Regions from separate parts of the Paradevosia tibetensis genome, predicted to be linked through region 2. Evidence: predicted binding sites of a transcription regulator. Region 2 holds the regulator's gene; each other region holds the start of a gene.
The links. The regulator LexA, encoded in region 2, represses DNA repair genes until DNA is damaged. The targets are predictions, from matches to a motif close to TGTTCNNNNTGTGTTCNG.

Region 1 (3,278 bases), 1.8 Mb from region 2:
ATGGAGGTCAACCTCAAGGACGACGGCAAACGCTATTCCATCGACGCCTCCGCCAAGGTGGCGGGCCTGGGCTCGATCGTCGCCAGCGGCACGGCCAGCGTGCAGTCGGCAGGCTCCTCGAGCGGCGCCAACCTTATCTCCCAGAAGTTCGACATCCTGACCCGCGCCAATGGCGAGGATTTTTCGGTCAAGGTCGCCTATGCCGGCAAGAACGTCGAAAGTTTCGTCGTCACCCCGCCGATCCTGGACAATGTCGACCGCGTGCCGATCGAGCGCTCCCAGCTCTCGGGGGTCAACGACTTCCTGGCCGCCTTCGTCTTCAAGGGCGGCGCGCTCGACAAGTCGCTGTGCTCCAAGAAGTCGCGCGTCTTCACCGGCGTCGAACGATTCGACATCGCCCTGAGCTACGCGCGCGACGACGTCGCCACGTCCCAGCGCACCGGCTACCAGGGCCCGGTCGTGCTGTGCAACGTGCACTACACCCCGGTCTCGGGCCATTTCACCACCAGCGAAGTGACCAAGTACCTGGCCAATTCCGACCGCATCCTGGTCTGGTATGCCCCGGTGTTCCAGACCGGCTATTTCGTCCCCTACCGCGTGCTGCTGACCACTACGATGGGCGATTTGTCCATGGTGCTGACCGGCATGAAGGGCTGAGCGGGGTAGCTTCGCTTCCCTGGAATCGCTGACGGTTGGTGTTAAGCCAGTGGGCCCGGTGCTTTGCGCCGGGGACGTGGCTGTTGCTGCGCGCGCCCAGTCGGGTCAGCGGCCGCATGTTTTTACTGGGAAGGTGCAGCACCGCCTCCCTCCCCCTTGTGGGGAGGGATTGAGGGGGGTCAGCCCTAGGCTCCAAGCGCGCTTCTCCCCCACCCTTGTTCCCTCTCTACAAGGGGGAGGGAGACCTGCTGGCGAGATCGTGGCTCACCTGCTTGAGCTCGCCGCCCTGGCCAGGCGGTTCCTTCTCACCCTCAACGTCATGAACGCCGCAGGCCATCCGCGGCGAGAATTTCCCTGCGCCGAAACGGGATTGGCGATGCCGCGCGCTGAGGGTCGCGGCGAGGCGCCTCTGTTTCATTCCGGAACGTCAAAAACTATTTTGACAATTTTGGCGTTCCGCCGCCCCGGAAACCGGGCGCAGATGGGTGAAGCCCTTAAAATAGTTCGAGAATTTCGTGGTAACGTTCCGTTAAGGAAGGTAACCAATCGATAAAATTTGACGCAAATTTAAGGATTCTGAACGGGTTTCGGGGCCCTCGCGGCGCCAATGGGTCAGCAAGACTCGCCTTAGCGCCTTGTCACACGGACGACCCCCTAGATGCAGTAGTGAACAAAATCGGATTCAGTGATTCTCATCGATTCGGGCTGTGTTTGTTCTCTCTTTGTGCTAAGCGTTAACGCGACGCTGCTTTTCGGCCACAATCGTGCCAGTTGAGGACAGTCACAAACAGCTAAGGAAAGGCCGAAGCCCGGTCTGGCTTTTGCCGCTATCGCAGACCATATTCCCCACCAATGGACGCCTCCTCCCCCTCCCAGTCGCTCAAGGCCGTGCTGGGTCCGACCAACACCGGCAAGACCTACTTTGCCATAGAGCGCATGCTGGCCCATTCCTCCGGAATGATCGGCCTGCCGCTGCGCCTTCTGGCGCGCGAGGTCTATAACCGCGTGGTGGAACGCGTCGGCCAGCAGGCCGTGGCGCTGGTGACCGGGGAAGAGCGCATCGTGCCGCCGCGCGCCCGCTACTGGGTGTGCACGGTTGAAGCCATGCCCACCGACATGCCGGTGGAATGCGTGGCCATCGACGAGGTGCAGACCGCCATCGATTTCGACCGCGGGCACGTCTTCACCAACCGCATCCTCAATGCACGCGGGATCTCCGAAACCCTCTTGATGGGCTCGGCCACCATGGCTCCGGTGATCCGGCAATTGCTGCCGCATGCCGAGATCATCCACCGCCCCCGGCTCTCGACGCTGACCTATGCCGGCTCCAAGAAGATTTCGCGCCAGCCCGACCGTTCGGCCATCGTCGCCTTCTCGGCGGCCCAGGTCTACGCCATCGCCGAACTCATCCGCCGCGAGCGCGGCGGGGCGGCCGTCGTCATGGGCGCGCTCTCCCCGCGCACGCGAAATGCCCAGGTCGAGCTCTACCAGAACGGGGACGTCGATTTCCTCGTGGCGACCGACGCCATCGGCATGGGGCTCAACCTGGACGTGCACCACGTCGCCTTTGCCGACGACACCAAGTTCGACGGCCGCCAGACCCGTCCGCTCACCGCCGCCGAATTCGGCCAGATCGCTGGGCGTGCCGGACGCCACGTTCGCAACGGCACGTTCGGGGTGACCGGCGGCACCGATTCGTTCGACGAGGAACTGGTGGCCCAGCTCGAGAGCCACGACTTCGAGCCGGTGAAGATCCTGCAGTGGCGCAATACCGAGCTGGACTTCGCCTCGATCGATTCGCTGCGCCGCTCGCTCGACGCCACGCCCCGTCACAAGGCGCTCACGCGCGTGCCCACCGCGACCGACCAGATCGCGCTCGAATTCATTTCCCGCAACGAAGCGGGAGCCCTCGCCACGGACCTCAAGGCCGTGCATCTGCTCTGGGAAGTGTGCCAGACGCCCGACTACCGGGACATCTCCCCCGCCCATCATGGCGAAATTGTCACACGTCTCTATTCCGATCTCAGAAAGCGCGGGTTTGTCGACCCCGATTGGATTGCCGAGCAGGTACGGTTCTGCGACAATATCAGCGGCGACATTGACACCCTGTCGAACAGGATCAGGCAGATACGAACCTGGACCTTCGTCGCCAACCGCAAAAATTGGCTTGAAGATCCAACGCATTGGCGCGAAACAACCCGTGACATAGAGGACAGACTTTCCGACGCGCTTCACGAAAAGCTGATCCAGCGCTTCGTGGACCGCAGAACGAGCGTTCTCATCCGTCACTTGAAAGACAGACGCATGGCATCTCCGCAGATCAACGACCGGGGTGAAGTATCCCTGGAAGGTCACCTCATCGGCACGATCGAAGGCTTCCGCTTTACGCTCGCCCGGTCGGACGGCGACGGAGACGCCAAAGGTCTTCGCGCTGCCGCCGATAGCGCGGTCGCGCCCGAAATCCGCAATCGTGCCGAGCGCCTGTCGGGCGCTCCCAACGAAGAAATCGTATTGGCCACCGACGGGCGCCTGCGCTGGCGCGGCGAGATCGTGGGCGAACTGGTCGAGGGCGATCACCTGCTGCGTCCGCGCGTGCTGGTGCTGGCCGACGAATCGCTGAC
Region 2 (3,278 bases):
CCGCTCGATGGCGTCGTGCTGACGATCGGCTGCGACAAGACCACGCCGGCCATGCTCATGGGCGCGGCAACGGTCAACATTCCGGCGATCGCTCTTTCGGTCGGCCCCATGCTCAACGGCTACTTCCGTGGGGAGCGAACGGGCTCGGGCACCATCGTCTGGAAGGCCCGCCAGATGATGGCGAAGGGCGAGATCGACTATAAGCAGTTCATCGACCTGGTGGCTTCGTCGGCGCCCTCGACCGGCTATTGCAACACCATGGGCACCGCGACCACGATGAATTCGCTGGCCGAGGCCTTGGGCATGCAGCTGCCGGGTTCCGCCGCCATCCCCGCACCGTATCGCGACCGCCAGGAAATGGCCTATCGCACCGGCAAGCGCATCGTCGAGATGGTGCACGAAGACCTCAAGCCCTCCGATATCCTGACGCGCGACAACTTCCACAACGCGATCGTGGTCAACTCGGCCATTGGTGGGTCGACCAACGCGCCGATCCACATCAACGCCATCGCGCGTCACATCGGTGTCGAACTCGATATCTCCGATTGGCAGAAGGAAGGCCATCAGGTGCCGCTGCTGGTGAACCTGCAGCCGGCCGGTGAATATCTTGGCGAAGACTACTATCATGCCGGCGGCGTGCCGGCAGTGGTCAACGAGTTGATGGGGCAGGGCCTCATCGCGGAAAACGCACCGACCGTGAACGGCAAGAGCATCGGCGAGAACTGCCGCGACACGCCGATCCAGGATGACAAGGTCATCCGCAAGTTCGACAATCCGCTCAAGGCGGAGGCTGGCTTCCTGGTTCTCGGTGGCAATCTCTTCGACAACGCCATCATGAAGACCAGCGTCATCAGCCAGGAATTCCGCGATCGTTACCTGAACAACCCAGCCAGCCCCAATGCTTTCGAGGGCAGGGCTGTAGTCTTCGACGGTCCGGAGGACTACCACCACCGCATCGACGATCCGGCACTGGCAATCGATGAGTTCACGCTGCTCTTCATGCGCGGCGCCGGCCCCATCGGCTATCCGGGTGCTGCCGAAGTCGTCAACATGCGGCCGCCTGCGTACCTCATCAAGCAGGGCGTGACTTCGCTTCCCTGCATTGGCGACGGGCGCCAGTCAGGTACTTCGGGCTCGCCCTCGATCCTCAACGCTTCTCCGGAAGCGGCTGCGGGCGGCAACCTCGCCATCCTGCGCACCGGGGACCGCGTGCGGATCGATCTCAACACCGGCGCTGCCAATATCCTCATCTCCGACGAGGAAATCGCTCAGCGTCGCCAGGAACTGGCAGCCAATGGCGGCTACCAGTATCCCAAGAACCAGACGCCCTGGCAGGAGATTCAGCGCGGCATCGTCGACCAGCTCGGCAGCGGCGCCGTTCTCCGTCCCGCCGTCAACTACCAGCGCCTGGCCCAGACCGCCGGGCTGCCCCGCGACAACCACTGACGCCGGCACAAAACAGCGCCGCCGCCGGATCTCCCCGGCGGCGGCGTTTCAATTTCGGAGCGGAACGCTCAGTACTTGCGCAGCAGGCCGACCAGCCGACCCTGTACCTTCACTCGGTCGGGGCCGAAGATGCGGGTTTCGTAAGCCGGGTTGGCGGCCTCGAGAGCGACCGAATTACCCTTGCGGCGCAGGCGCTTGAGAGTAGCCTCTTCATCATCGACGAGAGCCACGACGATCTCGCCGGTTCCGGCTGAGTCCTGCTTCTTGATCAGTACGGTGTCGCCGTCGAAGATGCCGGCCTCGATCATGGAATCGCCGCGCACTTCGAGCGCATAGTGCTCACCCGGCCCGAGCATCTCGGGCGGCACGGCAATGGTGTGGCTATGGGTCTGGATGGCCTCGATCGGGGTGCCGGCTGCGATACGTCCCATCACCGGCACTGCAACAGGCCGGCCACTTTCGGCGACCGACACCAGTTCCGTCCGAGGCGGGGGCGCTGAAACCTTGCCAAGGTTGCCCTCGATGACATTGGGCTCGAACCGCGCCTTGCGCCCGCCAAGCGACGGGTTCATCGAATCCGGAAGCTTGATGACTTCGAGCGCTCGCGCCCGGTTGGGCAGGCGGCGAATGAAACCACGCTCCTCAAGCGCCGTGATCAGGCGATGGATACCGGACTTGGACGCCAGGTCGAGCGCATCCTTCATCTCGTCGAACGAGGGCGGGATGCCGGTTTCCTTCATCCGTTCGTGGATGAACATGAGCAGTTCGTGTTGCTTGCGCGTCAGCATCGGCGGCCCCAACAGAATCAGAACAAAGACTGAACTTGTTATATGTGTTCCAGTTATGTTCTGCAACAAAACGGTGAAGAAGCCGTTATCGCACCCCTTCATGTGCCGCCGAAACGCTTGACGGGACCGGGAATTTGGGTCGATCTCTGGCCGGAAGCCGCCCCTGACGGGCGATTTCGAGTGTGCGGAGCGTCAAGTGCAACCAGTATCCGTGAGCCGCGTGTTTGCGGCGCGCCTACCACGACTAGGCATGGCGCTACTTTTCGCGAGCATGCTCGGAGCTTGTAGTTCGGAGCCTTCGGCGCCCTCGATCGCAATATTTGGCTCGTTCTTTCCAGCCTGGATCATCTGCGCGGTTCTTGGTGTGGTCTTCGCCGTCATCGCGCGGCAATTGCTGATCATTCTCGATATCGACGGGTATCTTCCACTGCCATTGCTGGTCTATCTGTGTATGGCGATTGGTGGGGGTACCGGCTTCTGGTTCCTCTGGTTCGGCGGAATTCCGCAATGAACGGCGGGCATGTCATCAAGAGGCTGATTGGCCTCGTCATTGCCGTGGTCAGTTTCGTAGCGGCGGTCGTGGGCATCTATTTCTCGCTCAACGAGATCAACAGCTCGCCGCGAACCGACGTCGCCGAGATCTCGGCACCCACAATCCACGTTTCGCCCACGGTTCCCGGTCGCATCGTTTCGATCGCCGTCCAGAACAATGCGAGCGTCAAAAAGGGCGACGTGCTCTTCCAGATCGATCCGCAGCCCTATCAGCTTCGCCTCGACCAGGCGCAGGCCGAGCTGCGTGCCGCCCAGTCCGAGGTCGAGCAGGGCGGGCGCAATATTGCTACGGCCCAAAGCAACGCCGATGTCGCCGCCAAACAGATCGAACGCGCGCGCTTCAATGCCGAACTCGCCCGGCAGACCCTGGAGCGCCTAGAGCCGCTCCTGCCAAAGGGATACGTGACGGCCCAGCAGGTGGACCAGGCGCGAACCGCCTATAGCGACGCACAGGTCAGTCTTGACCAGGCGCTCCAGCAGTCGCAGGGCGCG
Region 3 (3,278 bases), 1.8 Mb from region 2:
CTCACCACCTGACCGAGCGCGTGCACCCCGCTATCGGTGCGTCCCGCCGCCTGGATCGCCACCTTCTCGCCGCAGAACCGCTCGATCGCCGTCTCGACGGCCTCCTGCACGGACATCTGCCCGGCCTGCCGCTGCCACCCCGCAAAAGGGGTTCCGTCATATTCGATGGTGAGCTTGAAGCGCGCCATCAGACCGCCTTGCCGATGAGCGACCCCGTTCCGCGCACGAATGCGGCCGCGTCCATCGCGCCCTTGCCCTCGCGCTGCACCGAAACCAGCCGCACCGCGCCCTCGCCGCACGCGATGGTGAGGTCGTCACCGATCACCGTGCCGGCAGCGCCGCTGCCCGTCCCCAGGGTCGAACGCAGGGCCTTGACCCGCACCGGCTTGCCGCTCAGTTCCACTTCGAACCAGGCGCCGGGGAAGGGGGAGAGCCCGCGGATGTGGTTGTGCACCTCGGCTGCCGATTTCGACCAGTCGATCCGCGCCTCGGCCTTCTCGATCTTCCTGGCGTAGACGACGCCTTCTTCCGACTGCTCGGAAAACTCGAGGCTGCCGCGCTCGAGCGCCGCCAGCGCCCGGCCCATCAGGTCCGCGCCCACGCGCATCATGGCATCGTGCAACTCGCCCGCCGTCATGTCCGGGCCGATGGGCATTTCCTCGACCAGGCCCACCGGGCCGGTGTCGAGCCCTTCGTCCATCTGCATCACCATCACGCCCGTGCGCTTGTCCCCCGCCATCACGGCGCGCTGGATCGGCGCGGCGCCCCGCCAGCGCGGCAGCAGCGAGCCGTGCAGGTTGAGGCACCCCAGGCGCGGCGCATCGAGGATCGGCTTGGGCAGCAGCAGCCCATAGGCCACCACCACGCCCACGTCCGCATCGTGCAGCGCGAAGACGCCCTGTTCTTCGCTCCCCTTGAGCGATTTGGGCGTAAACACAGGAATGCCGAAGCCTTCGGCTGCCAGGTGCACCGGGGACTTGCGCTCTTCCTGCCCCCGGCCCGCCGGCTTCGGCGCGCGCGTATAGACGGCCACCACTTCGTGGCCGCTCGCAACGATCTCGGTCAGGGTCGGAACCGCGAAATCGGGCGTCCCCATGAATACGACGCGCATGGAAACGCCCCTTGTGCCTGGCGGTAAGAGCCTAGTTCGCCGTGGCGCGCTTGGCGGCCTTGTCGAACTTCTTGATCACGCGGTCGCGCTTGAGGCGCGACAGGTAGTCGATATAGAGCACGCCATCGAGGTGATCGATCTCGTGCTGCATGCAGATGGCCAGCCGGTCGGACGCTTTGCGCTCGACGACCTTGCCGTCCTGGTCCATGTAGCGGACCTTGATGTCGGCGGGGCGCTCGACCTCGTAATAGAGGTCGGGGATCGACAGGCACCCTTCTTCGGTGACCACCGTCTCGTCACCGAATTCGATGACTTCCGGGTTGATCATCACGATCGGATCGGGGCTCTCGTCTTCCTTGGCGAGGTCGATCACGACCACGCGCTTGAGCACGCCGACCTGCGGCGCGGCCAGGCCGATCCCGGGCGCGGCATACATCGTATCGAACATGTCTTTGACGAGCGTGGTGATCTCGTCGTTGATCTCCTCGACCGGCTCGGCAATCGCACGCAGGCGCGCGTCGGGGATGATCAGGATGGGGCGAACGGCCATCTGGTGGTCCTTTTCAGCAATTGCCCCCGATATGGTATTTTCTGGCCGCCCGGTCAACTGGCCCCCGGTTGAGCCTCGCCGGAACAAGAGGGGAACACTTCTGCGGCGAATCGCGCTAGTGTGCGCCGATGGACATGGTTCTCTTCACCCTCGGCGATTTTCCCCTCACCCTGAGCCACGCGATCGCCGCCGCGGTCGCGCTCATGGCGCTGCTGCTCGTCATTCTCCTCGTCAATTCGCTGCGCTCCGGGCGCCAGCGCGCCGAGGAGGCTGCCACCGCCATCGCCCGCAGCCAGGAGATGGAAAAGCACCTGGCCGACATGATGCGCATCCAGAACGAGATGACCGGCCGCATGCAGACCATGTCCGAGATCTTCGGCAGCCGCACCTCCGATCTGGCCCGCCTCGTCAACGAGCGCCTCGATTCCACCAGCCAGCGCATGGGCCAGGCGATCACCGAGAACCGCACCAAGACCGAGGAGAGCCTGACCAAGCTCCATGAGCGCCTGGCCGTGATCGACCGCGCCCAGTCCACCATGACCGCGCTCTCGGGCGAAATCGTCTCGCTCCAGTCGATCCTTTCCAACAAGCAGCAGCGCGGCGCCTTCGGGCAGGGGCGCATGGAGGCCATCATCGCCGATGGCCTCGCCTCGAACGGCTATGCCTTCCAGACCACGCTTTCCAATGGCAGCCGTCCGGACTGCGTCATCTTCATGCCCAACGACGCCCCGCGCCTGGTCATCGATGCCAAGTTCCCGCTCGAAAGCTGGCAGCGCCTCAAGGAGGCGGCCAACGACGACGAGGCCAAGCTCGCCAGGGCCCAGTTCAAGACCGACATCACTACCCATGTCCGCGCCATTTCCGACAAATACCTGATCGCCGGGGAGACGCAGGACACCGCCTTCATGTTCGTGCCCTCCGAAGCCATCTTCGCGGACCTGCACGAGCAGTTCGAGGATTTGGTGCAGCGCGCCATCCGCCACCGCGTGGTCATCGTTTCCCCCTCCCTGCTCATGCTCTCCATCCAGGTGATCCAGGCCCTGCTGCGCGATGTGCGCATGCGCGAGCAGGCGCATCTCATCCAGAAGGAAGTGCGCGAGCTTCTCGCCGATGTCGGCCGGCTGGACGATCGCGTGCGCAAGCTCCAGACCCATTTCCAGCAGGCGAACAACGACATAGGCGACATCCTCGTTTCCACCGGCAAGGTCACCCGTCGCGGCGAGAAGATCGACGCGCTCGAGCTCGAGGAACCGGCCGCGCGCCTCGCTGGCGAATAGCGGAAACTTCGCTTCTCCTGCCGCGTTACCCTGACGGTCGCAACCTTCAGGGAGCAGTGCGATGAACCACATCAATGAGGACGGCAAGGTCCTTGCCCAGGATACCGACATCGATGGCGACGACGACGAGGGCTTGCCCGGCTTTGCCTATCCGGTGAGCGAAGCGGAGATCGAAGACCTCATGTACGGGTCGGATCGCCCCGTCGCCGAGCGCCTCGCCCGCCTGCGCCAGATCCGCGACGACCTGCGCGCCCGCGAGCCGGCCGATTTCGGCCTCGACGATCCGAAGGGCCTGCTCGGCGAGATCGAGGGCGCCATCATCCAGCTCGAGACCGGCACC

Region 1: FNA67_RS19125 (helicase-related protein) is a predicted target of LexA. The motif match lies at 1,370-1,387, and genes of this name have one in related genera.
Region 3: FNA67_RS01725 (DNA recombination protein RmuC) is a predicted target of LexA. The motif match lies at 1,741-1,758, and genes of this name have one in related genera.

Annotation. Positions count from the first base shown of each region.
Region 1 covers NZ_CP041690.1:3,910,978-3,914,255, forward strand. Annotated here, with positions in the region: gene FNA67_RS19120 (DUF3108 domain-containing protein) at 1-657, shown strand, start outside; gene FNA67_RS19125 (helicase-related protein) at 1,510-3,278, shown strand, end outside.
Region 2 covers NZ_CP041690.1:2,083,713-2,086,990, forward strand. Annotated here, with positions in the region: gene FNA67_RS10140 (IlvD/Edd family dehydratase) at 1-1,446, shown strand, start outside; gene lexA (transcriptional repressor LexA) at 1,515-2,234, opposite strand; gene FNA67_RS10150 (YtcA family lipoprotein) at 2,485-2,745, shown strand; gene mdtN (multidrug transporter subunit MdtN) at 2,742-3,278, shown strand, end outside.
Region 3 covers NZ_CP041690.1:327,352-330,629, forward strand. Annotated here, with positions in the region: gene truA (tRNA pseudouridine(38-40) synthase TruA) at 1-188, opposite strand, end outside; gene fmt (methionyl-tRNA formyltransferase) at 188-1,111, opposite strand; gene def (peptide deformylase) at 1,143-1,661, opposite strand; gene FNA67_RS01725 (DNA recombination protein RmuC) at 1,790-2,938, shown strand; gene FNA67_RS01730 (hypothetical protein) at 3,000-3,278, shown strand, end outside.